Regions from separate parts of the Martelella mediterranea DSM 17316 genome, predicted to be linked through region 2. Evidence: riboswitches for the same ligand, from Rfam matches in the RefSeq annotation. Region 2 holds a riboswitch; each other region holds the start of a gene.
The links. Region 2 has a riboswitch for thiamine pyrophosphate ahead of Mame_RS21470 (ABC transporter permease). Riboswitches for the same ligand answer to the same signal wherever they lie in the genome.
Positions count from the first base shown of each region.

Region 1: linked by a shared signal. The riboswitch ahead of thiM (hydroxyethylthiazole kinase) and the one ahead of Mame_RS21470 (ABC transporter permease) in region 2 are both predicted to bind thiamine pyrophosphate.
Region 3: linked by a shared signal. The riboswitch ahead of Mame_RS20695 (TRAP transporter large permease) and the one ahead of Mame_RS21470 (ABC transporter permease) in region 2 are both predicted to bind thiamine pyrophosphate.

Region 1 covers NZ_CP020330.1:2,516,352-2,521,212, reverse strand. Annotated here, with positions in the region: gene Mame_RS11775 (LysR family transcriptional regulator) at 1-115, opposite strand, end outside; gene Mame_RS11770 (CoA-acylating methylmalonate-semialdehyde dehydrogenase) at 516-2,012, shown strand; TPP riboswitch at 2,063-2,157, shown strand; gene thiM (hydroxyethylthiazole kinase) at 2,209-3,003, shown strand; gene thiE (thiamine phosphate synthase) at 2,994-3,632, shown strand; gene thiD (bifunctional hydroxymethylpyrimidine kinase/phosphomethylpyrimidine kinase) at 3,629-4,444, shown strand; gene Mame_RS11750 (c-type cytochrome) at 4,556-4,861, shown strand, end outside.
Region 2 covers NZ_CP020330.1:4,609,116-4,613,976, forward strand. Annotated here, with positions in the region: gene ehuR (MocR-like ectoine utilization transcription factor EhuR) at 1-372, opposite strand, end outside; gene Mame_RS21460 (lysine-2,3-aminomutase-like protein) at 584-1,642, shown strand; gene Mame_RS21465 (sugar porter family MFS transporter) at 1,744-3,072, opposite strand; TPP riboswitch at 3,287-3,388, shown strand; gene Mame_RS21470 (ABC transporter permease) at 3,455-4,210, shown strand; gene Mame_RS21475 (ABC transporter substrate-binding protein) at 4,241-4,861, shown strand, end outside.
Region 3 covers NZ_CP020330.1:4,430,945-4,435,805, reverse strand. Annotated here, with positions in the region: gene Mame_RS20700 (lytic murein transglycosylase) at 1-1,018, shown strand, start outside; TPP riboswitch at 1,117-1,219, shown strand; gene Mame_RS20695 (TRAP transporter large permease) at 1,385-3,181, shown strand; gene Mame_RS20690 (TRAP transporter substrate-binding protein) at 3,196-4,194, shown strand; gene Mame_RS20685 (GGDEF domain-containing protein) at 4,221-4,861, opposite strand, start outside.

The sequences.
Region 1 (4,861 bases), 2.1 Mb from region 2:
GCGCGTTCAGCCGGCGGGCGACCGTCGCGTGGTTGAGCCCGAGCGCCTGCGCCGCGGCAAGGATCTGCCCCCGTCGCGCCACCGCCAGAAAGACCCGCAGATGATCCCAGTCCATGCACCCATCCTATAATTTCCGCACAATGGATTTTAGAATTATCGTGTTTCTTTGCAGAAATGAATAGGCGATAGTGTCGGGACAAACAGCATTGATCTTTCCCATTGAAGGCAGGGAAATTGCATTTGGCCATGCGGCTTGCTCCCAATACTCTCTCCCGCTTGCGGGAGAGATGCCCCGAAAGGGGCAGTGAGGGTGAAGCAGCGTTTCAAACCGTGAGGGCCTCCGTGGGGAAAAACTCCCCCCTCACTGTCGCTGTCGCGACATCTCTCCCCTCCGGGGCGAGAAGATTGGGGGGCTATACGGAAAGGCCATGGACAACAGCCTTGCCCTCAAGCGGGGAGATCGATGGCTTCAGAATCCAAAAAGCCTCACAGGCAGTATCACCGGAGGAATACTCATGAAATCCATTCAGCATTTTGTCGGCGGCAAGCCCTTTGCGGGAACCAGCACCCGCACCGTGCCGACCTACAACCCCGCCACCGGCGAGCAGAGCGGCGAGCTGTCGCTGGCAAGCACCGCCGATGTCCGCGCCGCCGTCGAAGCCGCCAAGGCGGCGTTCCCGGACTGGGCGGCGACCACGCCGCTGCGCCGCGCCCGTATCCTCAACAAGTTCCTGTCGATCATGGAAGCCCGGATCGATGAGATGGCGGCCGTCATCACCGCCGAGCACGGCAAGGTCCATTCCGACGCGCTCGGCGAAATCCAGCGCGGCATGGAAGTGGTCGAATTCGCCACCGCCGCCCCGCAGCTTCTGAAGAGCGAATACACCGAAAATGTCGGCACCGGCGTCGACAGCTACGCGATACGCCAGCCGCTCGGCGTCGTCGCCGGCATCACGCCGTTCAACTTCCCGGCCATGGTGCCGATGTGGATGTTCCCGATCGCGCTGGCCGCCGGCAACTGCTTCGTGCTGAAGCCGTCCGAACGCGACCCCTCCGCCTCGCTGCTGATTGCCGCATGGCTGAAGGAAGCGGGCCTGCCGGATGGCGTGTTCAACGTCGTCCAGGGCGACAAGGAAGCCGTCGACGCGCTTTTGAACGACCCGGATATCGAGGCCGTCTCCTTCGTCGGCTCGACCCCCATCGCGCGCTACATCTACACCACCGCGACCGCCAACGGCAAACGTTGCCAGGCGCTCGGCGGCGCGAAGAACCACATGATCGTGATGCCCGATGCCGACATGGACCAGGCCGCCGACGCGCTGATGGGCGCGGCCTTCGGCTCCGCCGGCGAGCGCTGCATGGCGATTTCGGTGGCGGTGCCCGTGGGCGACGAGACCGCCGACCGGTTGATCGACAAGCTGAAGCCGCGCATTGCCGCCCTCAAGGTCGGCCCCGGCACCGATCCGGAAGCCGATATGGGCCCGCTGGTGACGGCCGCTGCGTTTGAACGCGTCACCGGCTACATCGATTCGGGCGTGGAAGAAGGCGCCGAACTGGTGGTCGACGGTCGCGGCCTGAAGCTGCAGGGTTACGAGAACGGCTATTTCGTCGGCGCGACCCTGTTCGACAAGGTGACGACCGACATGAAGATCTACAAGGAAGAGATTTTCGGCCCGGTTCTCTCGGTTGCCCGCGCCAAGAGCTATGACGAGGCCGCCCAGTGGATCAACGACCACGAGTTCGGCAACGGCACCGCGATCTTCACCCGCGACGGCGATGCCGCCCGCGAATTCGCCCACAAGATCAAGGTCGGCATGGTCGGCGTCAATGTGCCGATCCCGGTTCCGATGGCGTTCCACTCCTTCGGCGGCTGGAAAGCCTCGCTGTTCGGCGACCACCACATGCATGGCCCGGAAGGCGTGCGCTTCTACACCCGCCTGAAGACCATCACCCAGCGCTGGCCCAAGGGCATCCGCGCCGGCGCCGAATTCTCGATGCCGACGATGAAGTAAATACCGCGCCGCCCCTTACCGGGCGGCGTTTTTCTGCTATATAGCGGCCACAAGAGCGACAGGGGCGTCCGCGACAGCGGGCTGAGATGAACCCTTGGAACCTGATCCGGATCATACCGGCGGAGGGAGTCACTCGGGTTCGCGAGCTTCGTCCCTCCGGCCCGTCTGGTTTCTCCGCCCAGCAAGGAGGACGCCGATGGCCGACATCGCCCCCATTCTTCAGAAAATGCGCGCAGACGCGCCGCTTGTGCAATGCATCACCAATTATGTGGCGATGAATATCGCGGCCAATGTGCTGCTCGCCGCCGGCGCTTCTCCGGCGATGGTTCATGCGAAAGAGGAAGCCGGCGAATTTGCCGGCATTGCCTCGGCGGTCACCATCAATATCGGCACGCTTTCACCCGACTGGCTTGCCGGCATGAAGGCAGCGGCCGAGACGGCCAACCGCAACCGGACGCCCTGGGTGCTGGACCCCGTCGCCCATTTCGCCACCGGCTTCCGAGCCAGGGCAGCCCTTGAGCTGCTTGATCTCGGGCCCACGATCCTGCGCGGCAATGCTTCCGAAATCCTCGCCTTCTCCGGCGCCACCAGCGCCGGCAAGGGCGTCGATGCCGGCGACAGCGTGGCGGCCGCCGAAGAGACCGCGAAGACGCTTGCCCGAGAGCGCAACATGGTGGTGGCGGTCACCGGCGAACGCGACTTCGTGACCGATGGCACGCGCAGCGCCCGCATCGGCGGCGGATCGCCGCTGATGCCGCGGGTGACGGCGCTCGGTTGCGCGTTGACGGCGCTGGTCGGCGGTTATGCCGGCGCATGGCGTGCGGATGCCTTCGAGGCAACCGTCGCGGCGCTTGCCCATTACGGCGTGGCCGGCAGCCGCGCGCATGTGCGGGCCGATGGTCCCGGCTCGTTCCAGGCCCATTTCCTCGATGCGCTCGCTGCCGTCACGCCCCAAGCCCTTGCCAGCGAAGCGGAGATCGAATGGCCATGAAGTTCGACCTTTCCCTTTATCTCGTTCTCGATCCCGAGCTTTGCGGCGATTACGGCATGGTCGCCACCACAAGGGATGCGATCGCCGGCGGGGCAGCCATCGTGCAGCTTCGCATGAAGCACGCCTCGACGCGCGAACGCATCGACATGGGGCTTGCGCTCAAACAGGTGACAGCCGGCACGCCGGTCCGGCTGATCGTCAATGACGACGTCGAAGCCGCCATCGCGATCGATGCCGATGGCGTTCATGTCGGTCAGGAGGATGCCCGCCCGAAAGATGTCCGGGATCTGATCGGCGATGACAAGATTCTCGGCGTTTCCGTCAACGGCCTCGATGTCGCGCGCGCCTTCGATCCCGCCGGCATCGACTACATCGGCGCCGGCCCGATCTTCGCGACCGGCACCAAGCCCGACCACGCGCTTCCCGTCGGTTTTCACGGGCTTCGCGAGATGATCAACCTCTGCCGCTTGCCGACCGTCGCCATTGGCGGGTTGAAAGGGGAGCATGTGGCGGCCACATTCGAAAGCGGGGCCGACGGGATCGCCGTCGTTTCGGCCATCTGCGGCCAGCCCGATCCATATCAGGCGACGGCGGACCTTGCCGAAGCCATCCGGAAGGCGAAGCAATGATCGCAAACATTCTCTCGATCGCCGGTTCCGACCCCTCGGGCGGCGCCGGCATTCAGGCCGACCTCAAGACCTTTTCCGCGCTTGGAACTTACGGCATGGCGGCGCTGACCGGGTTGACGGCGCAAAACACCCGCGGCGTCACCGGCGTGCACGAGGTGCCATCTGCCTTCGTCGCCGAGCAGATCGCAGCGATCTTCGATGACGTAAAGGTCAACGCGATCAAGATCGGCATGGTGGTCAATGCCAATGTCGCCGTCACCATCGCCGACAGCCTGCGCCACCATGTGGAGGTGCCGGTCGTGCTCGATCCTGTGATGGTCGCCAAGGGCGGCCACCGGCTGCTGCCGGAGGATGCGATCGAGGCGCTGAAGGACCACCTTATACCGCTCGCCGCCGTGCTGACACCGAACCTGCCGGAGGCCGCCGCCCTGCTCGACGCCGAGACCGCCACCACCCGCGATCAGATGATCGAACAGGCAACCGCGTTGAGAGGCCTCGGCGCGCAGGCGGTGCTGTTGAAGGGCGGCCATCTGGAGGGGGCGGAAAGCCCGGACCTGCTGGTCACCGCCAATGGCCATGAATGGCTGGAGGGCGCGCGCATCGACACCGCCAGCACCCACGGCACCGGCTGCACGCTTTCAAGCGCGATCGCGGCCGAAATCGGCAAGGGCGCGCCCCTTTCCGAGGCGGTGGCGAACGCCAAGCGCTATGTCGCCGGCGCGATCGCGGCAGCCGACAGCCTGCATGTCGGCTCCGGCCACGGACCGACCCATCATTTCCACCAGTTATGGGGCGAAGTCACCAAAACGTGATGCCGTCGGCCCCGCAGTCAGCCGCCGTTCATCTTCCCTACGTTAATCCTGCCCCTAGCTTCCAAACAGAGGCTGCGTATACTGCGGCCTGAGCAACGAAGGAGGCTTTGGATGAAAAACGGATTTATGATCGCCGGCGCTGTCGCGCTCTGTCTCAGCGCTGGCTTTGCGGTTGCCCAGGATGCGCCGCAGATGCTGCGCCAGGACGACATGAAGGCGATCGGCAAGGCCATGGGCCAGCTCGGCGCCATCGCCAAGGGCGAGAACGCCTACGACCCGATCGTGGTTCAGGGCGCGCTTACCGATATCTCCACAAAAATCACCGACTTCCCGACCCATTTCCCGCCTGATTCGAAAACCGGAAACGGCACCGAGGCTAGCCCGGCGATCTGGGAAAACATGGACGACTTCGAGGCT
Region 2 (4,861 bases):
GGCGCCGAGTTCGGCGAAGGCCGCGCGGAACTTGGCAAGGCTGCGGCTCTCGCAAACCGGCTTCAGGATCGAAAGGTCGATGACGCCGCTGCCGCCCTCGGTGAGATACGGCCGCTCCGGCGCCACCGGTTCCGCCTTGATGTAGGACCCGCGCCCGACCTCGCCGACCACCATGCCGCGCCGCGTCAACTCCTCATAGGCGCGGCTGATCGTCTGCACCGACACCTTGAGATCGGCCGCCATCTCGCGCTGCGGCGGCAGGCGCATGCCATCGATCAGCAGGCCGCTGCGCACGGCTGCCGCGATCTGTTCGGCAATGGAGAGATAGGCCGGCCGCTTGATCAGCCGGGGGTTCGGGCGCCATTTTGTCATCTCCGGATGGTGGGGCAAATCCGAGACAATGACAAGCGCCGGACCGAGAGCGGATTGCGGAAAGGCAACGCCAAAGCCGTGGAATGCTTAACGCTTTCGAAACATCCGACGGGGTTTGGAAAGGACGCGCGCCGGACCGGACCCACACGGCTTTGCTTGGCGCCGCAAACCGTTTAGAAGGCCCTGAACAAAACCGGCGACCGGGGCGGCCATGTCCGAGAGCAAAGCGAAAACCGTGATAACCGACACCGATGCGCTGGTGGCGCGCGGGCTCGTGCCGGCGAATGCGGCGGGCGATATCGCGCGGGTTGCCGAGGATTTCCGCATCCGCATTCCGGCCCATATCCTGTCGGCGATCGACACGCTGGCCGCCGATGATCCGCTGGCGCGCCAGTTCGTGCCGGATGCGCGCGAGCTTCAAGCCTATGACGGCGAGATGGACGACCCGATCGGCGACGGCGCGTTCGAGCGCGCCAAGGGCGTCACCCACCGCTATCCCGACCGTGTGCTTCTGAAGCCAACCCACGCCTGCCAGGTCTATTGCCGTTTCTGCTTCCGCCGCGAAACCGTGGGCGAGCCGGAGGCGGCGCTTGACAGGGAGGAGCTTGCGGCGGCGCTCGACTATATCCGCGCCCATAGCGAAATCTGGGAGGTGATCCTGTCGGGCGGCGATCCGCTGGTGCTTTCCGACCGCAGGCTTGCCGCGCTGATGCGCTCGCTCGGCGAGATCGACCATGTCGCCGTGATCCGCATCCACACCCGCGCGCCGTTGGTCACGCCCGAGCGCATCACCGACGGTCTGGTCGACGCGCTGAAGCGGGCCGGCAAGACCGTCAATATCGTCATCCACGTCAATCATCCGCGCGAGCTGACGGAGGCGGTGCGCGGTGGGCTCGCCCGCCTTGCCGATGGCGGCATTCCACTGTTCGCCCAGACCGTGCTGCTGAAGGGCATCAACGACGACGCCGAAACGCTGGCGGCCCTGTTCAAGGCGCTCCTCGCCAACCGGGTCAAGCCGTATTACCTGCACCATCTCGACAAGGCCAAGGGCGTCGCCCATTTCGCCGTGCCGATCGCGCGCGGCCAGGCGCTGATGCGGGCGCTGCAAGGCAGTATCTCGGGGCTCTGCCTGCCGACCTATGTGCTCGATATTCCGGGCGGCCAGGGCAAGGCGCCGATCGGACCTTCCTATCTGGAGGAAATGGGTGCCGACGAATACGAGGTCACGGATTACCGGGGAGGAAAACATTCCTATTCCGACTGGCGGTAAACGCCAGTCTGGCCGCGCCGGGTGCGTCATCTCCGTTGTGCCTCGCCCTGAGCGAAGGCCAGGGCGAGGATTGCTTCCTTTGGAGGGACGCTGCGCCGCCCTCAGGCGCCGATGGTGCGCGCCTCGATTTCCTCCAGCGTGATGCCCTTGGTCTCGGGCGCTGCGGCGATCGCGTAGACGATGCCGACGACGCAGAAGAAGGTGAAGATCGCGAAGGTCCCGACAATGCCGATGCTCGCCAGCAATTCCGGAAACGTCAGCGCCACCAGGAAGTTGAAGAACCAGTTGGCAATCGAGGCGAGCGCCATGCCGCGCGGACGCAGCCTGAGCGGAAACAGCTCCGCCATATAGAGCCAGGGCAACGGGCCGAGACTGACGGCGAAAAAGGCGATGAACGTGAAGATGCCGATCATGGCGAGATAGGGGGTTGCCGCGACATCCATCATCGTCGCCACGGTCACCAGCGCCATCGACGCCGCGGTTCCGATGAAGCCGAGGATCAGCAGCTTGCGCCGGCCCATGCTTTCCACCAGATACATCGCGACCACGGTCAGCGCGACATTGACGACGCCGATGCCGACGGTGGCCAGAAGATCGGTCGTGGTGCCCGAAAATCCGGCATTCTTGAAGATTTCCGGGGCGTAATAGATGATCGCGTTGATGCCGGAAAGCTGCTGCAGCACGAACACGATCATGGCGAAGCTCGTCACCGGCAGGATGCCGCGCTTCAGGAAGGTGCTCCACGCCGGGGTCGCCTCCTCGTCCTTGGCGCTTTCCTGGATCTCGGCGATGATCTCATCGACCTCGGCGGGCGAAGATTCCGGCTGCAGTTTCGCGATGATATCGCGCGCCTTGTCGGCATTGGAATTGAGCGTCAGCCAGCGCGGCGTTTCCGGCGACAGCAGGATGCCGATCAGCGCCACGATCGACGGGAACACGCCGACGCCGATCATCCAGCGCCAGTCGCCCGAACCGCCAAAGGCCGCGTCCGACATGTAGGAGACCATGATGCCGATGGTGATCATCAACTGGAAGGCGGAGACGATGGTGCCGCGAATGCGCGCCGGCGCGACTTCCGCCAGAAACATCGGCGCGGTCATCGCCGAGGCGCCAATGCCGACGCCGATCAACAGGCGGGCAAGGGTCAGCACATACTGGTTGAAGGCGAGCGCGGAAATCAGCGAGCCGACCAGAAAGATCAGCGCGCCGAGAATCAGCATCGGCTTGCGCCCGTAGCGGTCGGTGGTGACCATGGCAAGCAGCGTGCCCGCCACCGCGCCGAGCGGCACGGCCGAGGTGATCACCCCCTCCATGAAGGCCGAAACCGTGAAATCCTGCTTGATGAACGGCAGAGCCCCGGAAATCACGCCCTGGTCGAAACCGAAGAGCATGCCGAACAGCGCTGCCACAATGACGATGGCGATGAGCATGGGTTTTCCTCCGCTTGGACGGCCGCTGCCGCCTTCCCCTCTTATGACCCTTTTTATGAACCGCCGCTGAAAACCGCAAACGGCCTTATACCAAAAGTTGAAAGTCGAAACGGCACCCGTTGTCAAATCCTTTTGGACCTTAGCGTTTATATTAGCGGCGTTCCCGACTTCGCCGCCGAGCCCCTTGACCGACGCACGATCGCGCGGCATAGAGGACGCATCCGAGGGGTGTGTCCGTGACACTGAGATGGCCGATGGCCGAACCCTTGAACCTGATCCGGGTTATGCCGGCGTAGGAACGGAGTTTGGTCTTGAGCGACACGCCCAGAAAATCAGCCTCTATTGACGCCTCCGCTGCCCGGTTCTGCCGGGGAGAGCGGGATTGAAGCGCACCCTTTCGGCGACACTCACCTTTTGCGCGATCGTGTCCGGGCTTCTTGTGCTCTGGCAGGCGATCATCGTTTTCGGCGAGCTGCCGCGCTATATCCTGCCGCCGCCGCTTGCCGTGCTGGCGAAGTTCCAGACCGCCCACGCGATGCTGCTAGAAGAGGCGCTGGTGACGCTCAGGGAAATCCTGGCGGGTTTTGCCATGGGCGCGGTCTTCGGCGCGGCGGCGGCGATTTTCATTGCCGCCTTTCCCCGCATCGGCCGTTTCATCTGGCCCGTTCTGGTGGTGCTGCAATCCTTTCCGGTCTTCGTGATCGCGCCGATGCTGGTGCTCTGGTTTGGCTTCGGCATCGCCTCCAAGGTGGTGATGACGACCATCATCGTGTTCTTCCCCGTCGCCTCCAGTTTTGCCGACGGGCTGAGGCGCACCGACCCGGAGATCGTGGCCGCGGCCCTGCTCGATGGCGCGGGGCATTTCGAGATGTTGCGCCACATCCGCCTGCCCCTGGCAATGCCGCATCTGTTTTCCGGCCTCAGGATCGCGGCCCCGCTCGCGCCGCTCGGCGCGGTGGTGGGCGAATGGGTGGGGTCAGCCGGCGGGCTCGGCTTTCTCATGGTCCAGGCCAATGCCCGCATGCAGAGCGAGACCGTGTTCGCCGCCATGCTGATCCTCGCGCTCGAGGCCGTGCTTTTTCGAAAGGCGGTGGATCTCGCCGCCCCCTTCTTCACCCGCTGGTCGCATGAGGATTGAGCGACCGGCGCAACCGAACAGGAGAATGACATGCTGAAGAAACTCGCATTCGCCGCCGCTCTCGCCCTGGCTCCCGGGCTGGCGAGCGCCGCCGATAAGCTCGACGTGATCCTCGAATGGTATGTAAACCCCGACCACGCGCCGCTGGTGATCGCCGCCGAAAACGGCTATTTCGCCGATGAGGGGCTCGACGTGGAACTGGTGCCGCCATCCGACCCGTCGATGGTGCCGCGCATGGTGGCGACCGGCAAGGTTGATATCGGCATTCACTACCAGCCCAATCTCTATCTCGATCACGAGGCCGGCATTGATATCGTCCGCTTCGGCACACTGGTCTCGACGCCCCTCAACACGCTGACGGTGCTGAAAGACGGGCCGATCAAATCCGTCGCCGACCTGAAGGGCAAGAAGATCGGCTTCTCGGTGGCCGGTATCGAGGATGCGGTGGTGGCCACGATGCTTGAAAACGCCGGCCTCACCAAGGACGACATCACCCTGATCAATGTCAATTTCGCGCTCACGCAATCGCTGCTTTCGCAACAGGTCGACGCGACCATCGGCTCGTTCCGCAATATCGAGCTGCCGCAGATGCGGATCGCTGGCCACGAGGGCAAGGCCTTCTTCCCGGAAGAGCATGGCGTGCCGGTCTAT
Region 3 (4,861 bases), 180 kb from region 2:
TCCGGAATGGAACGCCTGGGTCGCCGGGTTCAAGAGCCGCGCGGCGGCGCGCGGGATTTCCAACGACACCCTGACGGCGGCCTTCGCCAATGCCGGGTACACGCCGGGGGTTATCGAGCAGGACCGCAACCAGACCGAATTCAAGCGCACGCTGGAAGACTATCTGGCCATTGCCGGCTCCGATGAGCGGATCGCCAAGGGGCGCGCCAATTATGTCCGCTACCGCGATGTTCTGGAGCGGATCGAGGCGACCTATGGCGTCGACGCCAATGTGATCGTCGCCATCTGGGGTCTTGAGAGCATGTATGGCGAGCGGCGCGGCAGCATTCCGGTGGTCTCGTCGCTCTCGACGCTCGCCGTCGAGGGGCGGCGCGGCGCTTTCTTCGAAAGCCAGCTGGTCGGGGCGATGCGGATCCTGCAGAACGGCGATATCACGCCCGAACGGATGACCGGAAGTTGGGCCGGCGCCATGGGCCATACCCAGTTCATCCCGACCTCCTATCTCGGCTACGCCGTCGATTTCAATGGCGACGGGCGGCGCGATATCTGGGACGCCGACCCGACCGACGCGCTGGCCAGCACCGCGAACTATCTTGCCCGCTCGGGATGGCGAAAAGGTCAGCCCTGGGGCGGCGAGGAGGGCTCGCCCGGCGCTGCCATCGACGGCACCAGGATACAGCCGCAGGCGGGCGGTCCGGTCTTCGTCGTCGGGCACAATTTCAACGTCATCAAGCGCTACAATAATTCCACCAATTACGCGCTGGGTGTGGGATATCTCGCAGACCGGATCGCGGGCGCTGGCCCACTCAGGGGCAGTTTTCCCGATGACAATTACGGCTTCAGCGCCGACCAGCGCAAGGAATTGCAGTCGCGGCTTTCGGCGGCGGGCTACGATGCCGGCACCATCGACGGCGTGTTCGGCGACCAGACCCGCGCGGCGATCGCCGCCTATCAGCGGCAGAACGGGCTGAATGTCACGGGCGAACCGTCGATGGCTCTGCTGCAAAGGCTTCGGTAAAACCCGTCGGTGGAACGCTCGCAAGTTTTCTTGCGTTGCCGCCAGACGCTACGTTTCCGGCCTGCCATTGACACAGGCCCAAAAGCCGGACAAAACCTGACTATTCCGAGGGGTGCATCCTGCGATGCTGAGACGGCGGTGAGCCGGACCCTTGAACCTGATCCGGGTCATGCCGGCGTAGGAACGGAAAATCTGGCCGCTCTGCCATAACCTTTCTCTTCTCCGCCGGTCTCCGTGATTGCAACATCCTGGGGATCGCATCATGAAGCCTTGCCTTCCAATACCATGCGCGGGCCGCCGATGGTTCAGCCGTCCGAACGGATGTTTAGAGACAGGCGCCGCCTGCGAACGGCATCGTCCGTACCCATGACGGCGATCCGCAGCACCGCCGGACGGTTTGCGGACGCGCTGGAGACGGCGCTCGGCATGCTCGCCGCCGTTATTCTGATGGCGATGCTCGCCCTTGTCGTGGCGGGCGTCGTGCTGCGCTATGTCTTCCACACCGGCGTCGTCGGCATGGAGGATCTGGGAATCTGGCTGAATATCGCGCTGATCTCGGCCGGCCTGCCGCTCACCCTCTCCGGACCGCTGTCAATGCGGCTCGACGGCCTTGTGAGGCTGCTCCCCGATCGGGCATCCAGCGTGCTCGCTGCCGTGGCCGACGGCTTCAGCGTCGTCGCGGGCTTGATCCTGTGCCTTGGCGGACGTGAGGCGATCGCGTTGCTCGGCGGAATGTCGCCAACGCTTGGGCTTCCGGAATGGGTGCGCTTCGCCTTTCCGGTGGCGGGCGGGCTGGGTCTGCTCGTGTTGCTCTGCCTGCGCCGCCTGGAGCGCTCGAGCGGCGCGCGGCTGATCTTCGGCTTCGCGCTCGGCGGGTTTGTTTACTGGGCGGTTGGCCGGTTTGCGATCAATATCGCGCTGCCGGCGAGCCTGCCGCTCGCGCTTGCCGCCGCGCTCGGCCTCGTTGCCGGCGCGCCGCTCGCCCATGTTTTTCTGGCATCGTCCTACGGCGCGATTGCCTTCGGCGCGTTGCAGACGGAGCAGGCGATCATCGCCAATACGGTGGCCGGCATGTCGAAATTCCTGCTGCTGGCGATCCCGTTCTTTCTCCTTGCGGGCGCGTTTCTGAAGCTCTCGGGCGCGGCCGGCAAGCTCGTGCAGTTCGCGGCCTCGCTCGTTGGCCATTATCGCGGCGGGCTGGCGCAGACGACGCTTTTGACAGGGGTTCTGTTTTCCGGCGCGTCCGGTTCCTCCGTCGCCAATGCCGCCTTTGCCGCCTCGACCTTCCACCCCGAACTGGTGCGCCATGGCTATCCGCCCGCCCGCGCCGGCGCGCTTGTCGCCGCGTCCTCGGTTCTCGACAACGTCATCCCGCCGTCGATCGCCTTTCTCATCCTGGCGACGGCGACCAATCTCTCCGTCGGCGCGTTGCTTGTCGGCGGGCTGTTTGCCGGCCTGCTGATGGCGGTTTGTCTCGCCGTCGCGATAAGGCTTGCGATGGGGACCGCGAGCGGCGCGCCGCCGGCTTCGGCGGAAACGCGCAGGCGTGCCGGGATCGCGGCCCTGCCAGCCTTCGTCCTCGGTCTGATCGTGGTGTTCGGCATTCGCCTGGGCATTGTCACGACGACCGAGGCGGCGGGGCTTGCGGCGCTCTACACGCTGATCCTGGCAGCAACGTCCCGCCGTTCCGGTTCCAGCATTGTCGCCGCCTTCCGCCAGTCGGCGGCAGAGGCGGCGGCGATCGGCCTGCTGATCGGGGCGGCGGCCCCCGTCGCCTTCCTGCTCGCGATCGACGATATCGCCGGGCTTGTGCGCCACCTCGCCGGCCTGTTCGGGGGCAGCGCCGTTGCCGTGCTCCTGCTCGCCAATGTGCTGCTGCTGGTCGCGGGCCTGGTGATGGATATCGGGGCGGCGATCCTGCTTCTTGGTCCCGTCCTGCTGCCGGTCGCCGTTTCCGCCGGAATTGATCCGATCCGCTTTGGCGTCGTCCTCGTCGTCAACCTGATGATCGGCGGACTCACCCCGCCGGTCGGCATGCTGGCCTTCGTGGTCGGCGGCGTCACCGGTCTTTCGCCGGAAAGCCTGTTCAGGGCGATGCGTCCCTTTCTTCTGGCGCTTCTCACCGCCCTGCTCGTCATCACCCTCTTTGCCGTTCCTGTCTGAAAGGTTTGTCTGCCATGACTTCGCTCAACCGTCGCAGTCTCATGAAAACAGGCGCTGCCGCCGTGGCAGTGCTTGCCGCGCCCGCCTATCTGCGAACCGCCAGCGCTGCCACGCGCGATGTCGTCATCGCCTCGCTTCTCAGCGAGGACAAACCCGAGACGAAGGTCTGGCGTTTCTTCGCCGCTGAGGTCGAGCAGCGGCTGCCGGGCCGGTTCCGTTTCCGGATCGTGACCAATGGCGCGCTCGGCGGCGAAAAGCAGGTGGCGGAGAATATCCGCCTCGGAGCCGTGCAGGCGAGCCTCTCCACCGTCTCGGCGCTTTCGGCCTGGACGCCGCAATTACAGTTGCTCGACCTGCCTTTCCTGTTTCGCGATGCCGCCCATCTTCGCGACGTCGTCACCGGCCCGATCGGCGACGACCTCTCGGCCCGGCTTGCTGAAGAGCAGTTCATCGTCGGCGGCTTCATCGATTACGGGGCCCGCAACCTGCTGGCCAAGGCGCCGATCACGCGGCCCGGGCAGATGGAAGGCAAGACCATCCGCGTGATCAACACGCCGCTCCACACGCGCCTTTGGAGCGCCTATGGCGCGACGCCGGTCGGCATCCCGATCACTGAAACCTATAACGCGCTCGCCACCGGCGTGGCGGATGCCATGGACCTGACGAAATCGGCCTATGCCGGGTTCAAGCTCTACGAGGTGGTGCCGTACATGACCGAAACCCGCCATATCCGCGCCGCCGGGGTGCTTTATTTTTCAGCCGGCTTCTGGAACAGCCTCGATCCCGAAACACAGACCGTCCTCGGCGCGATCTCGGCCGAGGCCGCGCTCTATTTCAATCGCTTGATCGTCGAGGATGAGGCGCAATCCGTGGCGCTTGCCAAGGCGAATGGCGCCACTTTCCTTGAGCCGGAGGAGATGGAGGCATGGCGCGCGGGGGCGCGGGGCGTGTGGAGCGATTTTGCGCCCATCGTCGGGGGAATGGAGATGATCGAGGCGGTGGCGCAGGGCTGAGCTACGCCCGAAACCGCCTTCGAAGGTCAGCCGGTGACCTTCACCTGGTTGCGGCCTTCCATCTTGGCGGCATAGAGCGCGCGGTCGGCGAGCTCGATAATATTGGGCGGCGAAACCCGCGGGCTGAAGACGGATATGCCGATGCTGACCGTCAGCGTCTGCTTCTGCCCGTCCGGGAGGATGAGCGTCTGCGCGGCGATAGTGTTGCAAAGGCGCTCGGCGATCGCTGTCGCCTCGTAGGTTCGCAGTCCCGGCAGGATCATCGCGAATTCCTCGCCGCCATAACGATAGGCCCGGTCATTCTCGCGCGCGCTCAGTTCAATCGTATCCGCAACCTGCCTGAGCGCATCATCGCCCGCGAGATGGCCATGGGTGTCGTTGAACTGCTTGAAATGGTCGACGTCGATCATCAGCAGGGAGAACGGCTCGCCGCTCTCCTTCGATACGGCGATAGCCTCGTCGAGGGCGCGGTCGAACTCGCGCCGATTGTAGAGGCCGGTCAGGCCATCGGCGCGCGCGGCCGCGGAGAGGGCATCTTCCTGCTGATTGATCTGCTTGAGCATGGTGTTGAAGGCCTGCGCCACCGAGGCGAGTTCGGGGGGAACCTGAACCTCGATTTCGCGGTTGCGCGTGCCGCCGGCGACCAGCATCGCACCTTCCACCAGTT